DNA from 3 places in the Bacillus sp. z50 genome. Region 3 is predicted to be linked to each of the others. Evidence: riboswitches for the same ligand, from Rfam matches in the RefSeq annotation. Region 3 holds a riboswitch; each other region holds the start of a gene.
The links. A riboswitch is a leader RNA that binds a small molecule or an ion and turns the genes downstream of it on or off. The one in region 3 is predicted to bind S-adenosylmethionine.

Region 1 (5,626 bases), on a different contig from region 3:
ATAAATCTGCACTGTCAATAGATCGAGGTAGCTGTCCTGACTCTAGCGGCTGGAATTTTAAGTTTTTCTTGTTTTCGATTATGTCCTTTTCAGAAACTTTAAGGGGTTCTGCATTTTCATCTACTACAATTAATCCTTCATCTTGAAGTGTATTGAATGCGCGAGCTGCATTTACCGGATCATTCGGAATTGTAATCGTCGCTCCGTCCTTCACTTCATCCAAAGATTTATACGTGTTTGAATAAATACCCATCGGCGCAGTCGGTACTTTAATTAACCCTGTCAAATCCATGCTGTTCTCTTTTTCAAAGTTTTCCAAGTAAATAGTATGCTGAAAAAGGTTCGCATCAATATCTCCACCATCTAACGCTTTATTCGGTTGAATATAATCACTGAACTCCACCACTTCTACTTTGTATCCCAATTCTTCCAAGCCTGGCTTGATTGCTTTCGTTGCCATATCACTATAAGGACCAGAAGTAGCTCCAATTTTAATATCCTTTGACTCTGAGCTTGCATCCTCAATGCTTTCATTGCCGCTGCAAGCTGCCAATGTACCTACCACTAAGAATAAAATAAATGCTGTTAACCCCTTTTTCATGAAATAATTCCCCTTTTCTATTATCTTTTATCTATAACTTTTGCGATGAAATCACCGGCAAGTTGGATAACCTGAACCAATACGATTAAAATAATAACAGTTGCAATCATAATGGTATTATCATAGCGATAATACCCATAGCGAATCGCTAAATCACCAATACCGCCACCACCGACCGTTCCTGCCATAGCAGAAAACCCAATCAAGCTAATTAATGTAAGTGTAATACCCGAAATGATACCTGATCTCGCTTCGAGCAATAGTACTTCCTTAATAATCATCCACGGTGTCGCACCAGCTGCTATCGCGGCTTCAATAACACCTTTATCAATTTCTCGTAAAGACGTTTCAACGATTCTCGCAAAAAACGGAATAGCTGCGACTGACAGCGATACGCTAGCAGCTGTTGGTCCAATCGTTGTCTTTACAACAAATTCGGTCAATGGCATAAGAGCAACCAATAAAATAATAAATGGTATTGATCGGACCAAATTGACGACAAATCCTAATATCCTCTGAACCGTTTTGTTTTCCCAAAATAAACCCTTTTCTGTCACATATAATAGAATTCCAACTGGTAAACCAATCACGATTGCGACAGCTAAAGAAATGGAAATCATGTAAATCGTCTGCAAAAATGCTGTGTTAATTTCAGGAATAAGCTCTATAAAGTGGTTGAAATCAAAGCCCATGTTGGAACACCTCCACTTCTGCCTCTCGACTTTCTATATAAGATATCGCTTTATTAATCTCTTCCTTCTGTCCGCGAAGCTCCATGATAAAAATACCTAAAGGCAATTCCTGAATATATTCAATTGAGCCATGAAGAAAATTGCCTTTTACATTAAATTGCTGAAGCGTATCCGATATGACTCCCTCACCGGCAACCGTTCCCCTAAACGTCACCTTGACAATCGGACCCTTGCAACTTTGGTAAATAGCGTCAGGTATATCGAACGAAACAACACTGTTAATGAATTCCTTCGTAAGATCGGCATGGGGTTTAGCAAAAATATCATACACCGAGCCTTCCTCAATGACCTTGCCATCCTGCATAATCGCCATTCGATTACAAATTTCCTTTACTACATTCATCTCATGTGTAATCAACACAATCGTAATATTGAGCTCCTTATTGATTTTTTTCAACAAATTCAATATTGATTTCGTTGTCGTCGGATCTAGTGCTGAGGTCGCCTCATCACAAAGGAGTACTGTCGGGTTATTCGCCAACGCCCTTGCAATCGCTACACGCTGCTTCTGTCCCCCACTTAGCTGCGAAGGATACACTTCACGCTTTTCAGCTAATCCGACCATTTTCAACAGTTCTTCTACTCGGTCTTGTATTTGAGTCTGCGGCACTTTTGCTGCCTTTAAAGAAAAAGCTATATTTTCAAAAACTGTTTTCTGGCTAATAAGATAAAAGTGCTGAAAAATCATCCCGATTTTTAAGCGTGCATGACGCAATTGCTTGCTTCTCAACTTAGCCAGATCAATTCCATCAACTGTGATATTTCCCGATGTTGGACGCTCCAACAAATTAATACAGCGTAGCAGCGAGCTTTTACCTGCTCCTGAGTACCCGACAATCCCGAATATCTCGCCTTTTTTAATTGTTAAGGAAACGTTGTCAACTCCATTTACTATACCGCTTTTAGTTTTGTAAATCTTATTAACATTCTGAATTTTTATCATATGCCAACCTCTATCTCTACACATTTTTTGAAACAAAAATGCCCCTCTCATCTGAAAGGGGCATCGAAATACATCTATCTCGACTTATCTTTCAGAATGTAATACATTCTGCAGGAATTGGCACCTTCCCTATTAAGGGGGTTGCCGGACGTCATAGGGCCTAGTCCCTCGGTCGCTCTCGATAAGCTATAGCTTTATTTGATTTGTTTATGATATTACAGACTTCAGAATAGTCTGTCAACAAAAACCTTTTTGACGTAAACTGTTGAACCGCTTTCATCATTGCAATTTCAATAAAATATTCCAATCCACATACATCGGATTAAAAAACTCCCCATTCTTCTTCGTAGGGCTGAACTGACGATAATGTAAAACTCTACATTTTCGCAAGCCGACTGAATAACACTTTCATCGCTCACTATTTTCATCTGCCAAACAAGCTCATTTAATGTATAGTCTCCACATTTCACATTTTCCGAAAAACAATCATTTCTGAAAAAGCTACCACACCCACTTCATCAAACGTTCCCCTATAATCTATGACTCAGCAAATCTAATAACCATTTACTACCGCTATATTCAAATTCTTTCAGCTCACTATAGACATTTCTAAATAAAGGTTATAGAATTTTATCTATTATTTAAATATTCAAAACTATATTCTCTTCGTAAAGGTGAATTATATGACATATTCAGAACGCTTAAAAAAACTGCCAGTCCAATTTTTTGCAACACTTGTCCTAAAAGTTAACAGCGCTATAGCTGAAGGCAGAGACATTATTAATCTCGGACAAGGAAATCCTGATCAACCTACTCCTGCGCATATCGTCAAAGCCCTGCAAGTGGCGGCTGAAGATGCACAAACTCATAAATATTCTCCATTTCGGGGTTTGGAAGAGTTGAAAGAAGCGGCAGCACAATTTTATCACAAGCAATATGGCGTCGAGGTTGACCCTAAAACTGAAGTTGCCATCCTTTTTGGAACGAAGGCCGGACTAGTTGAGCTACCAATGTGCTTGCTCAACGATGGAGAGCTAATGCTCTTGCCAGACCCAGGCTATCCCGACTATTTATCTGGAGCTGTATTAGCAAACGTAAACTATGAAACTTTTCCACTAACAAAAGATAATCAATTTTTGCCGGATTATGAAAGCATCCCTTTAGAACAAAGGACCCATGCAAAGCTAATGTATTTAAACTACCCAAATAATCCTACCGGAGCTACCGCAGATCATGCTTTTTTTGAAAAAACAGTATCATTTGCAAAAGAAAATAACATTACCGTACTTCATGATTTTGCCTATGGAGCTATTGGCTTTGATGGACAAAAACCTATCAGTTTTCTTGAAACGGAGGGTGCAAAAGAAGTCGGCATTGAAATGTACACACTCTCGAAAACTTACAATATGGCAGGCTGGCGTGTTGGCTTTGCTATCGGAAACCCAGCTATCATCGAAGCACTCAATCTCATTCAAGATCATCTTTACGTCAGCCTCTTCCCTGCTGTACAAAAAGCGGCAATCGCAGCCTTGACAGGGGAGCAATCCTGCGTAGAAGAGCTTATCGAACGCTATGAACGACGACGAAATTCCCTCATTGGCGCTTGCAATAAAATCGGCTGGAAAGTCGAAGCCCCAACTGGTTCATTCTTTGCTTGGCTTCCTGTCCCTGCCGGTTTCAAGAGCGAGAGCTTTGCTGATTATTTGCTTGAAAAAGCAGATGTAGCCGTTGCAGCAGGAAAAGGCTTTGGTGAATACGGAGAAGGCTACATTCGTGTCGGCTTATTAGTAGACGAAAAACGGCTAATAGAAGCTATTGAACGTATTGGAAAGCTAGGAATATTCACTTAAACAACTGCGGTATTGAACTGCTCCCTGTCTAGTAAACAATGAATATAATAAAAGCAGAACCCTGAATTCTAAGGGGTTCTGCCGCTCAATCTCTATTGATAACGTTGTTACAGATGCTATTAACGCCTCTTTTAAAATTCGTTTTTTTAATAATACTATTCTATTTTACTGTGCCCCAAAATGAATCGCCCCATGTGATCAATACAGCGTTCTTTTTTTTTGAGCACAGAAAAACTCCCCATTAGGTAAGCCAGATTTTTCAAACTGTCTTACCTAATGGGGAGCATAAAAAAAGACCGTCAACATGACAGCCTTGATTTTCTGCTATTGACCTGTTAATACAATAGCTACGGTTTACTTATAACTGGATATAGAGAGATTATATTCTCTAATTCTTTAATCAAATCATCTAAATATGATTGATTTGATACAAATTCAAAGGATAATACAGCACCACTTCCTGTCGGATAACAAGTCTCTCCAGACCATTCTATATGCCCCAACTTATCCATTTCACATTCAAAATAAATAAAGCTATCTAAATTTTTCAATATAGCTTTACCCGATAAATCCTTATTCATTAACTTCAAATCATTTAAAAAATCCCTAATGTCATCAGTTCTTAAACTAGCAATAAAATCAACATAATATCCAGGGATTTCAACTTTCACGTTTGAAATAACCCAGTTTCCATCCCAATAATCAAAGCTATTCGGATATTCACGAGCTATGATATCTATTTCTACTTTAGCTTTTTCTCCCAATAGATGGAATTTCATTTTACCACCTCATATTTTATAACTTATTAGCTTTGGTCATCTTGTACTAATCTGTTCCTTTAACCGAATAGCAAAAAAGAGCTGATCAACCAGCCCTTGATATGAAAGTAATACCCTCGTTAGGGAATAAGACTATTTTTCTATAATTATATAATCTTTCGTTTTAGAATATGGAATACCATGTTTGTTAGCAAAATCAACTAATTCTTTGAAAACGTCGTTGGGATTGAAATTTACAATTCGGATGGTAAGTCCTTTTTTAACTTGCATAAAAGCACCTTTGGTATACCAATTGACTCGTTTAAATTTAATCTGTTTTATTTGATGGGGAAATATACTTGTTTTATATAAAGGCCATTTAAAAAACAATATTTGATACGTCAAATAGTCATTATTTATCACAAATTTATATCTGATACATAATAAAACAAGAATAACTAAAGAAAATATCATTTGGAAGTATAATAACCAATCGAAAAAGTCATTTATTGAAATTGTCAATATCATTAATAGCATTATATACCATAATGCTACTCTTTGAGTCTTTGCGAAATAAACCAACTATCTCTCCTCCCTACATGTTCACTTTAACATAAATATCCATACTCCATTGAAATATACTGCCCCTAGCTGCATAGCAAAAAAAGAGCTGATCAGTATTACACCCCAAAAGTCAGATTTCTAACTTATTGGGGTCACTA
Region 2 (5,626 bases), on a different contig from region 3:
ATCCTATTTCCATACTTGGAAAACACCAAATGGGAAAATATCGATTACTTATAAGGAGCATTCTGTCGTAGTGACGGGATATGATCAGCATTATATTTATTTTAACGATCCCTTAACAGGAATTAAAAATAAAAAAGCACCCTCCGCTGATTTTGAAAAAGCGTGGGTGCAAATGGGAAAACAGGCTATAACCTATAAAGATTAATGGATTGGGTCACTTATCATATCCTTTTCAGCTAATGCCTGGAAAGGATATTTTTCTTCGACATATACAGAGTACCATATCATAAATACCAATACAGTCCATAGTTTACGGCTATTATCCGCTTTACCTGTAACATGATTATTGAACAGATTCATAATGACTTGCTTATCCAGCAAATGATCTGTTTGGCTTTCTTTTATTATTGTAATCGCCCATTCATACATTTCATTTTTTAACCAATGACGGATAGGGACTGGAAAACCAAGTTTCTTACGATTTAATACATGGTCAGGAATGATTCCCTCTGCAGCTTTTCTAAGTATATATTTGGTCGTTCCATGAGCAGTTTTTAAATCAGTTGGAATTCCGGATGCCACCTCAAATACTTTTTTATCAAGGAATGGCACTCGAAGCTCAAGAGAATGTGCCATCGTCATCTTATCAGCTTTTACTAATATATCTCCGCGCAGCCATGTATGAATATCAATATACTGCATTCTGCTCACATCATCATATTCGGGTGTTTCTGCGTAGAACGGATGTGTTATCGTAGTATAATCCAGCTTTGATTTATATAATTTGAATAATTGCCCCTTCTCTTCCTCCATAAACATCTTGGCATTTCCAAGATAGCGTTCTTCAATCGGCGTACAGCCGCGCTCTATAAAACTTTTGCCTTTTACACCTTCAGGCATCATGGCAGCAATTCTTTTTAGCGCTCTTTTCATAAGTACAGGAATTTTATTAAACATGGCTAAGGATTGAGGCTCACGGTAAATATTGTATCCTCCGAATAATTCATCCGCTCCTTCACCTGACAGAACAACCGTTACATGCTTTTGCGCTTCCCTTGCCACGAAATATAAAGGAACACAAGCGGGGTCTGCCAACGGGTCATCCATATGCCACATAATTTTCGGCAGTTCCCTCATATATTCCTGCGGCGATATAATATAGCTGATATTCTCTACCCCAAGCTTGTCAGCTGTTTCTTTAGCTACATCAATTTCACTGAAACCATTCTGTTCAAATCCAACTGAGAATGTTTTAATTCCAGGATGAAATTCTTTAGCTATGGATGCGATGATTGTAGAATCAATTCCACCTGAAAGAAATGAACCAACGGGTACATCACTGCGCATATGCATGCTGATACTGTCATACATCACATCTTGAATTTCTTTAATCCAATCTGGTTCACTGCGCAGAATAGGTTTAAATTCTGCTTTCCAATATTGGCGGATTTCCATAGGTTCTCCAATTTTCTTTGTAAAGCAATGTCCAGGCAATAATTTTTTCACATACTTTGTCATCGTTGCTGGTTCTGGAGTAAATTGGAAGGTAAGATAATGCTGCAGAGACACATGATCCAATTCTTGTTTTTCTATAGCGTGTATAATACTTTTCTTTTCAGAAGCAAAATAGGTCTTATCCCCATCTTCCTTATAAAAAAATGGTTTAATCCCAAATGGATCACGGGCACCAAAAACAGATTTCTCCTGTTTATCCCAAATCACGAACCCAAACATCCCACGAAGCATTTCAACTGCCTTTTCCCCATATTGAACAAATGCCGCCAGGATTACTTCAGTATCTGAATTTGTAGAAAACGCCATGCCTTCCTTTTCCAGCACTACTTTCAATTCCAAGTAGTTGTATATTTCTCCGTTAAAAACAATCCAATAGCGTTCATTTTCATACGTTAAGGGCTGATGTCCACATTCAATATCAATGATGCTTAGTCTTCTGAAACCAAGCTGGATATGTTCATCTATATAATACCCCTCGTCATCTGGCCCTCTATGCGTAATCAAGTCATTCATACTTTTAATTAGTTCTGAATCCTGATTCGCTTGCTGGTGATCATGCATACATCCTACAAATCCACACATTATTATTCACTCACTACCTTTACTTTCGACTGTTTTTCTTTAAAAATATCAAAGGATTAGATTTTAGATATAAGCTAGGGTCCCGACAAAATATGATCCATTATACCCGATATCACAACTTCCTAATATTACCATATTTAGACAAAAAAAGAAAGAGGGGTTATCCCTCTTTCTAGAAATGTTTATGCTGTTTATCTTAGATGTTAGCTTCCGCACGCAGTACTTCCACTTTATCTGTTTTCTCCCAAGGAAGATCTAAATCATTGCGTCCAAAATGTCCGTAAGCTGCTGTTTGTTTATAGATCGGACGTCTTAAATCAAGCATTTTTATGATCCCTGCTGGGCGTAGATCAAAGTTAGCACGTACTAATTCAATTAATTTTTCCTCTTCAATTTTCCCTGTACCGAACGTATCAATAGAAATAGATACTGGTTGCGCTACACCAATCGCGTAAGCCAGCTGAACTTCCGCTTTATCTGCAAGACCTGCTGCTACAATATTTTTAGCTACGTATCTGGCTGCATAGGCAGCAGAACGGTCTACTTTTGTAGCGTCTTTACCAGAGAATGCTCCGCCACCGTGACGTGCGTATCCACCATACGTGTCTACAATGATTTTACGGCCAGTCAAGCCTGCATCCCCTTGTGGACCTCCAATAACAAAACGGCCCGTTGGGTTAATAAAATATTTAGTTTGTTCATCAATAAGGTGAGCAGGAACAACCGGTTTAATTACTTGTTCTTTTAAGTCTTTCTTAATTTGCTCCAGTGTTGTTTCCGCGTCATGCTGAGTAGAGATAACGATTGTATCAATTCTTACCGGATTTTTATTTTCATCATATTCCACTGTGACTTGTGTTTTTCCATCAGGGCGCAAGTATGGAAGAACTTCTTGTTTACGAACCTCAGCCAGCTTTCTAGATAATTGGTGAGCAAGAGAAATAGGAAGAGGCATTAATTCTTCTGTTTCGTTGCAGGCAAAACCGAACATAAGACCCTGATCTCCCGCCCCAATAGCTTCAATCTCTTCATCTGACATCGTGCCTTCTCTTGATTCCAAAGCTTGGTCTACACCTTGGGCGATATCTGCAGATTGTTCATCAATAGAGGTTAAGACAGCGCATGTTTCTGCATCGAAACCATATTTAGCACGTGTATAACCGATCCCTTTGATTGTGTCACGCACAATTTTTGGAATATCCACATAAGTAGAAGTAGTGATTTCTCCCGCTACTAAAACTAATCCAGTGGTAACAGATGTTTCGCAGGCTACCCTCGCATTTGGATCCTTTGCTAAAATTTCATCCAAAATGGAATCAGAAATCTGATCGCAAATTTTATCCGGATGACCTTCTGTTACAGATTCTGATGTAAACAAATGTCTCTTATTAGACATGTATATTTCCTCCTTCAGTTTCCCTGTTTATGGCTACTCATTATCTTTAATTATCTCCTGATTATACGAAAAAAGACCTTTCCCCTTTATAAAGAAAAGAGGAAAGGTCTGAGTCTCAGAAATCTGCCTTTCACTCTCATCGTTCAAGGCATTATAACCTTGCATCAAGTTAGCACCTTTGCGTGATTTCCATTATAAGGAATCAAACTGCAGGTTGCCCCGGCTTCATAGAGCTCGTCTCTCCACCGAGTCTTGATAAGAGTATCCATATCAAATGTATATAATATCTTATCCATCATTTTCTGTCAATAAATAAACAGGAATATATTGTTAAGATAAACCTTTAGCTTCATCCTTTTTCTAAAAGAAGTACAGTCAGAACTTAAAATTCGCATTTCAATTATGATATTGATATAATTAATTTACGAATATTCAAATAAATATACTTTATTATTTATCCATCAATATTGACTAATATCCCTATTCTTTCACCAATGAAAACAATAATAATTATTCTTATATACTATATTAAACCATATTTTTGAAAATTAACACAATTAGTATGGATAAATCGATTAAATGTGTTATACTATTTTCCATATAATATGCTTACCAAAATTCTGGAAAAGGATGATACCTTATGAACAGTGTAGGAGTTTCCAATGAATTGAAACAATTACTTACTCATGATAATATTCACATTCAGCTTTCAGTGCCACAATTAGTTGAAAAAGTATTAACCAGAAAAGAGGGCATCCTCACATCTACTGGAGCGATTAAAGCCGAAACAGGTAAATATACCGGCAGATCTCCAAAGGATAAATATATTGTAGAGGAAGCTGCCACTAAAGATAAAATAGCCTGGGGAAGCGTCAATCAAGCAATATCTGAAGACGCATTCTCTAAATTATATGATAAAGTTATCGATTACCTCGAAAAACGAGATGAATTATTTGTATTTAATGGGTTTGCTGGGGCTGCAACAGACTACCGCCTTCCTATACAAGTAATCAATGAATATGCCTGGCACAATTTATTTGTACATCAGCTGTTTATCCGCCCCACTAAAGAAGAGCTTGAAAATCATTCTCCTGAGTTTACTATTATCTCAGCACCAGGTTTTAAAGCAAACCCTCTCGTGGACGGTACACAATCTGAGACGTTTATCATCATTTCTTTTGAGAAAAAAGTCGTCTTAATTGGAGGCACCGAGTATGCAGGTGAAATGAAAAAATCCATTTTCTCAATCATGAATTACCTGTTGCCTGAGAAAAATGTGTTCTCTATGCATTGTTCAGCAAATGTAGGTTTCGAGGGAGATGTAGCTCTTTTCTTTGGCCTATCCGGCACTGGAAAGACTACTTTATCAGCCGATCCAAATCGCCGCCTTATAGGTGATGACGAACATGGCTGGTCTCCTGATGGTGTATTTAATATTGAAGGCGGCTGTTACGCAAAATGCATCAATCTCACACAGGAAAAAGAGCCTCAAATTTTTAATGCCATACGCTTTGGTTCTGTACTAGAGAATGTGGTTGTAGATGAAGATACGAGAATTGCTGACTATGATAATGGAATGTTAACTGAAAATACCCGGGCAGCTTACCCTATCGAAGCCATGCAGAACATCGTCACACCTAGTATAGCGGGCCATCCCAATACAATCATCTTTTTAACTGCTGATGCTTTTGGTGTTCTGCCTCCAATCAGCAAGTTAACCAAAGAACAGGCAATGTATCATTTTCTAAGCGGTTATACGAGTAAATTGGCAGGAACTGAACTCGGAATCACTTCACCACAGGCTACGTTTTCTACCTGCTTCGGTTCACCATTCTTACCATTGCATCCAACTAAATATGCTGAGATGCTTGGCAAAAATATTGAGGAACATCAAGTTCAGGTATATCTGGTTAATACCGGTTGGACTGGAGGAGAGTATGGGACAGGTAGCCGCATGAAGCTTTCTTATACACGATTGATGATTCAAGCTGCATTGGAAGGAGAACTAGCCAATATCGAAACGGTACAAGACAGAATATTTGGCTTAGCGATTCCTTTACACGTACCTGGAGTACCTGATGAAGTTTTACAGCCGCAGAAAACGTGGAAAGATCCAGAAGCCTATTATGAAAA
Region 3 (5,626 bases):
CCAATCTCTTCATTTAATTTAACAAAAGAAAAGCTCTCTACAATGGCTTCCAAAATATACGCAGCTGAAAGTTCCGTCTATAGGACAGTTGGTTTATTCGAGGAAAGAATGAGCCGCCTAAGTGATGAAGAAGTAAAAGATGGGAAAGAAGTAGCAAAATCAATTGCTGAATATGCAATCGAATGCTCCTTAAATAAGTTCTTTGCTTCCGAGGTTTTAGATTATGTTGTGGATGAAGCGGTTCAGCTTCATGGAGGCTATGGATTTATGGCTGAGTATGAAATTGAAAGAATGTACCGTGATTCTCGTATTAACCGTATATTTGAAGGAACAAACGAAATTAACCGTCTGCTTGTACCAGGTACATTCCTGAAAAAAGCTTTAAAAGGTGAATTGCCGTTATTACAAAAAGCACAGGAGCTGTCTGAAGGACTCATGATGCTTATGCCTGAAGAGCCAGGTACAGAGCCGCTTGATCAAGAAAAACATCTTGTGAAAAATGCTAAGAAGATTGGTATTATGATTGCAGGATTGGCTGCGCAAAAATATGGTACTGAGCTGGAAAAAGAACAAGAAATTCTTGTTAATATTGCGGATATTGCTTCTTTCGTTTATGCGATGGAATCAGTTGTTCTTCGTACAGAAAAAGCAATCAAAAAAGATGGCTTAGAAAAGAACAAACAAAAACTTCTTTATACTCAAATCTTCTGCCAGGAAGCATTTGGCGAAATCGAGAAGCATGCTAAAGAAACATTAGTGGCAACAGAAACTGGTGATACATTACGTATGATGACATCAGCTTTACGTAAATTCACACGTTTCACACCAATCAATGTAATCGCACTTAAACGTGAAGCTTCAGAAAAGTTAGTTGATGCTGAGCGTTACACTGTTTAATCCTTTATACTATGGAGGCCTGGTGAAAACCAGGCTTTTTCTTTTCCTGCTATGTTAGACCTGTTACCTTTTCTAGAGCAGAAGTATATCCGTTTAAGATAGATGAAAAAATGTGGTATGCTTCAATTGAGGTGATAAAACGATGATTACATTATACTGGTATCCTAAATGCGGGACATGCAGAAAAGCAAAGAAATGGTTTGATGAAAAGGGAATATCCTATCAAGAAGTTGATATAGCGCAAAATCCTCCATCGAAAGAAGAGCTAGAAATAATTTATCAAAAAAGTGAATTGTCTCTTCAGAAATTTTTTAACACAAGTGGGATGAAATACAGAGAACTTGGGTTAAAAGATAAAGTGAAGGATATGTCTGAAGATGAAATTCTTACCTTGCTTGCATCAGACGGGATGCTAATCAAGCGCCCAATCGCATTTGATGGAGAAAAAGTAACAGTAGGATTCAAAGAGGTAAATTACCAGAAAATCTGGGCATGAAACAATTGTCAAATAACCAGTTTGATGTCATGATAAATAGGAACCATACATACATTTTGGGGGGATTAAATCATGAGCATTCCAGCGGGATTACGTTATACAGCTGAGCATGAATGGGTTAAACAAGAGGATGGTAAGATTCGAATTGGAATAACTGATTTTGCTCAAAAAGAATTGGGAGACATCGTATTTGTGGAACTACCGGAAATAGGTGATCAATTGACCCGTAATGAACCGTTTGGCAGTGTAGAATCAGTTAAGACAGTATCTGAATTGTATGCGCCAATCAGTGGGACAGTTGTTGAAGTAAATGAAGAATTAGCGGATAGTCCAGAATATGTTAATGAATCTCCATATGAAAAAGCATGGATGGTAGTTGTTGAACCATCCGAAATCAGCGAATATGATGAATTAATGGATGCTGGCCAATACGAAACAGCGACTAAAGAAGAGTAGTCAATAGAGGGGAGAAGTTTGGGGTCATTCGTCAGCTTCTTTCCTTTTTATTATGTTTTTAGATCAATTGTTACTTTCCACTATGTTAGGGTAAGATACATATAATGAAAAAGACGAAGGCAATTGTCCAATCACATAGAACGTACTCTCCTAATAAAAGGTGATCAATCATGCAGGATGCTCAAAGTGAGAAAGTAATTATTGTGGAAGGTTCTACCGACCGCCAAAAAATACAATCTGTACTTAACGAATCTGTCGATATAAGATGTACAAATGGAACCATCAGTCTATCGAAAATGGATGAATTAGTAGACGAACTTGAACAGAGAGACGTGTATATTTTGGCTGATGCAGATGAATCCGGAGAAAAGCTGAGAAAACAGTTAAGACGAGAAATGCCAAATGCATCTCACATATATATTGATCGTACATACCGTGAAGTTGCTAATGCGCCAAGATATCATTTAGCAACGGTTCTTTTGGCAGCCAATATAGATGTAAAAGCCGAATTTTTAAAACAAATGAAGGATGTAATGAAAAATGAACAATCAAACCACGATAAATAAAGCGATCTATACTTTTACTCCTCTTTGCGGAACATGTCAATTAGCAGGTAAAATGCTTGATATTGCAAAGGAAGTCCTCCCAAATGCCTCTTTGGAAAAAGTCAATCTTAACTATGCTAAGGAACTTGCAGAAGAATATCAAATTCAAAGTGTACCATGCCTCATTTTAATCAAGGATAACCAGCCAATCGAGAAAATCTATGCCTTCCACTCAGTTCCCTATCTTGTTGATCAATTAAAGAGAATTACAGAATAAGAGCAGTTATTTCTCAGGAAATATGTCGATGAATATTTAACTAGAATCTTTTAAAGGTGCTGTTTCTATTTTACGCTGTCTATGTCAGAAGTTTTAATTGATTTGTAGAATTCTCTATAATAGCCTGTAATCTCAACCGATTAGACGATTGTTAAGTGGCTAACTGGAGGCATTTATTATAGTAAAAGAAGCTCCTCGTTATTTAATTTAAAAATTCTGAATAATCAATTGACTCATATTTTTCCATATGCTATAGTTTTAACAACTTAATACTTGGTTCTTATCAAGAGAGGTGGAGGGACTGGCCCGTTGAAGCCCGGCAACCGGTATTTATATAATACACGGTGCCAATTCCAGCGGATATAAATCCGGGAGATAAGGAGAGATGGAAAATGCCTGCCTCTTCTTGTGAAGAGGTTTTTTTCATTTACTCACTTCTCTATTTAAAATGAAATGGAGAGATGTAGAATGGCAAATGAAGAAAAGAAGTATCGGTTTGAAACAGTAGGTATACACGGAGGATTGCAGCAGGATTCGGTAACTGGAGCGAGAAGCGTGCCGATTTACCAGACGAATGCTTATTTATTTAAAGACACAGATCATGCTGCGGATTTATTTGGATTAGCTGAAACTGGCTATATTTATACTAGAATCCATAATCCAACTTCAAGTGTATTCGAAGAACGTATAGCAGAATTAGAAGGTGGCATTGGAGCTTTAGCGGTATCAAGTGGTGCTGCAGCTATAACACTCTCAATCCTAAATATTGCGGGAGCAGGTGATGAAATTATCTCTGCGTCCACTCTATACGGCGGAACCTACAATTTATTTGCCAATACTCTCCCTAAGTATGGTATTAACGTAAGGTTCGTGGATCCAAGTGACACTGAAAATTTTAGAGAAGCGATTACATCAAAGACCAGAGCTATTTTTGGAGAAACGATTGGAAATCCAAGCCTGCAGGTTCTTGATATTGAACGGGTGGCGGAAATTGCTCATGAAGCTGGAATTCCGTTAATCATTGATAATACATTTGCAACTCCTTATTTATCCCGTCCGATTGAGTTTGGAGCGGATATCGTCGTACACTCAGCTACGAAATGGCTGCTTGGAAATGGAACCACATTAGGCGGGGTCATAGTCGATGGAGGGAAGTTTGACTGGAATTCATCTAAATTTCCGGGCTTTACTGAACCCGATCCAAGCTATCATGATCTGATTTACAGTGAAGCAATTGGTGCAGCAGCATTTATTGTGAAGGCCAGAGTTCAGCTGTTGAGAGATTTAGGTCCATCCTTAAGCCCGTACAATGCCTTTCAATTTATTCTCGGATTGGAAACTCTGCATGTGAGGATGAAGGAGCATGTAGCCAATACGAGATTAATAGTTGACTATTTAAAACAGCATCCGGCTGTATCGTGGGTCTTGTATCCAGGAGATTCAGATCACCCTGATTACGAAAAAACGAAGAAATATTTACCCAAAGGTGCTGGAGCAGTCGTTGTTTTTGGAATAAAGGGTGGACGTGAGGCAGGTAAAAAACTGATTGATTCCGTTGAACTGTGGTCCCATGTGGCCAATGTGGGAGATGCAAAGAGCCTAATTATCCATCCGGCAAGCACGACTCATCAGCAACTAAGTGAAGAGGGATTAAAAGCATCAGGTGTACAGGAGGATTTAATCAGACTGTCTGTTGGAATTGAACATGCAGAAGATCTAATTGAAGAATTGGAGCTTGCGATTGAAAAAGCAACAGGTATAGCTTCCACTGAGGTGGTTGTGAAATAAATATTGAACATGCTATGCAGACTTTGGTGTTGACAGTTCTTTCTTCAACATGATAGGATAGCAAACAGTTAGATTTAATTGAATAGTTTAAGTACTCTTATCAAGAGAGGCCGAGGGAAGTGCCCTTTGACGCCCGGCAACCGGCAATCATTTATGATTGAAAAGGTGCCAATTCACACAGGATAATAAATCCTGGGAGATGAGAGAAAGGAACATGTTATAAATAAATCATGCCTTTCTGCCTCCGCAGAAAGGCATTTTTGTTTAACTGAAGTTATTCTTTAATTATAGGTTGATAGAAAGAGCAGGTGAACTTTTCATGATTACATTACGTGATGTATCGAAGACCTTCTCAGGAACATTTAAACGTTCATCAGCTGTCAAAGCAGTGGATCAAGTCTCATTATCTATTGAAAAAGGCGAGATCTTTGGAATTATTGGGTACAGCGGTGCGGGAAAAAGTACCCTCATTAGAATGCTGAACGGTTTAGAGAAGCCAACAGAAGGCAGTGTCTTGGTGGCAGGCAAAGATATGGCTGCTATAAAAGGCGCTGAATTAAGAAAAGCCAGAATGGAAATAAGTATGATTTTTCAACACTTTAATCTCCTCTGGTCAAGGACAGTCAGCGAAAATATAGAGTTTCCTTTAGAAATTGCGGGCGTACCAAGCAAGGTACGTAAAGAAAGAGTGAAGGAACTGGTAAGTCTGGTAGGATTAGATGGCCGTGAAAATGCTTATCCATCTCAGTTGAGCGGCGGTCAGAAGCAGCGGGTCGGTATAGCGCGCGCATTAGCGAACAATCCACAGGTTCTTCTTTGTGACGAGGCGACATCAGCACTTGATCCTCAGACTACAGACGATATTTTGGATTTGCTCGTTGATATAAATAAAAGACTTGGCTTGACAATCGTATTAATTACACATGAAATGCATGTTATTCGTAAAATCTGTCATCGCGTTGCTGTGATGGAGATGGGGAAAGTGGTCGAGAGCGGAAAAGTACTTGATGTATTTAAAAAACCAAATGCTCCGATTACTAAACGATTTGTACAGCAAGTGACTGAGCCAGAAGAAACGAAAGAGACGATTGAGCATTTGCTTGCTGAATATCCGACGGGGAAAGTTGTACAATTATCCTTTATTGGCGAATCAGCTGAAACCCCTGT

Region 1: another riboswitch for S-adenosylmethionine. It lies ahead of AC4G3N_RS13870 (methionine ABC transporter ATP-binding protein); the one in region 3 lies ahead of AC4G3N_RS11865 (O-acetylhomoserine aminocarboxypropyltransferase/cysteine synthase family protein).
Region 2: another riboswitch for S-adenosylmethionine. It lies ahead of metK (methionine adenosyltransferase); the one in region 3 lies ahead of AC4G3N_RS11865 (O-acetylhomoserine aminocarboxypropyltransferase/cysteine synthase family protein).

The regions. Positions count from the first base shown of each region.
Region 1 is NZ_JBZFQL010000004.1:245,164-250,789, forward strand. Features, by position in the region: gene AC4G3N_RS13860 (MetQ/NlpA family ABC transporter substrate-binding protein) at 1-601, opposite strand, end outside; gene AC4G3N_RS13865 (methionine ABC transporter permease) at 622-1,293, opposite strand; gene AC4G3N_RS13870 (methionine ABC transporter ATP-binding protein) at 1,283-2,296, opposite strand; SAM riboswitch class I at 2,378-2,484, opposite strand; gene AC4G3N_RS13875 (pyridoxal phosphate-dependent aminotransferase) at 2,980-4,146, shown strand; gene AC4G3N_RS13880 (WapI family immunity protein) at 4,494-4,925, opposite strand.
Region 2 is NZ_JBZFQL010000006.1:226,553-232,178, forward strand. Features, by position in the region: gene AC4G3N_RS16550 (C39 family peptidase) at 1-205, shown strand, start outside; gene asnB (asparagine synthase (glutamine-hydrolyzing)) at 202-2,097, opposite strand; gene metK (methionine adenosyltransferase) at 2,294-3,493, opposite strand; SAM riboswitch class I at 3,627-3,755, opposite strand; gene pckA (phosphoenolpyruvate carboxykinase (ATP)) at 4,134-5,626, shown strand, end outside.
Region 3 is NZ_JBZFQL010000003.1:524,994-530,619, forward strand. Features, by position in the region: gene AC4G3N_RS11840 (acyl-CoA dehydrogenase FadE) at 1-897, shown strand, start outside; gene AC4G3N_RS11845 (arsenate reductase family protein) at 1,040-1,393, shown strand; gene gcvH (glycine cleavage system protein GcvH) at 1,466-1,849, shown strand; gene AC4G3N_RS11855 (toprim domain-containing protein) at 2,020-2,415, shown strand; gene AC4G3N_RS11860 (thioredoxin family protein) at 2,390-2,671, shown strand; SAM riboswitch class I at 2,949-3,053, shown strand; gene AC4G3N_RS11865 (O-acetylhomoserine aminocarboxypropyltransferase/cysteine synthase family protein) at 3,140-4,459, shown strand; SAM riboswitch class I at 4,554-4,665, shown strand; gene AC4G3N_RS11870 (methionine ABC transporter ATP-binding protein) at 4,779-5,626, shown strand, end outside.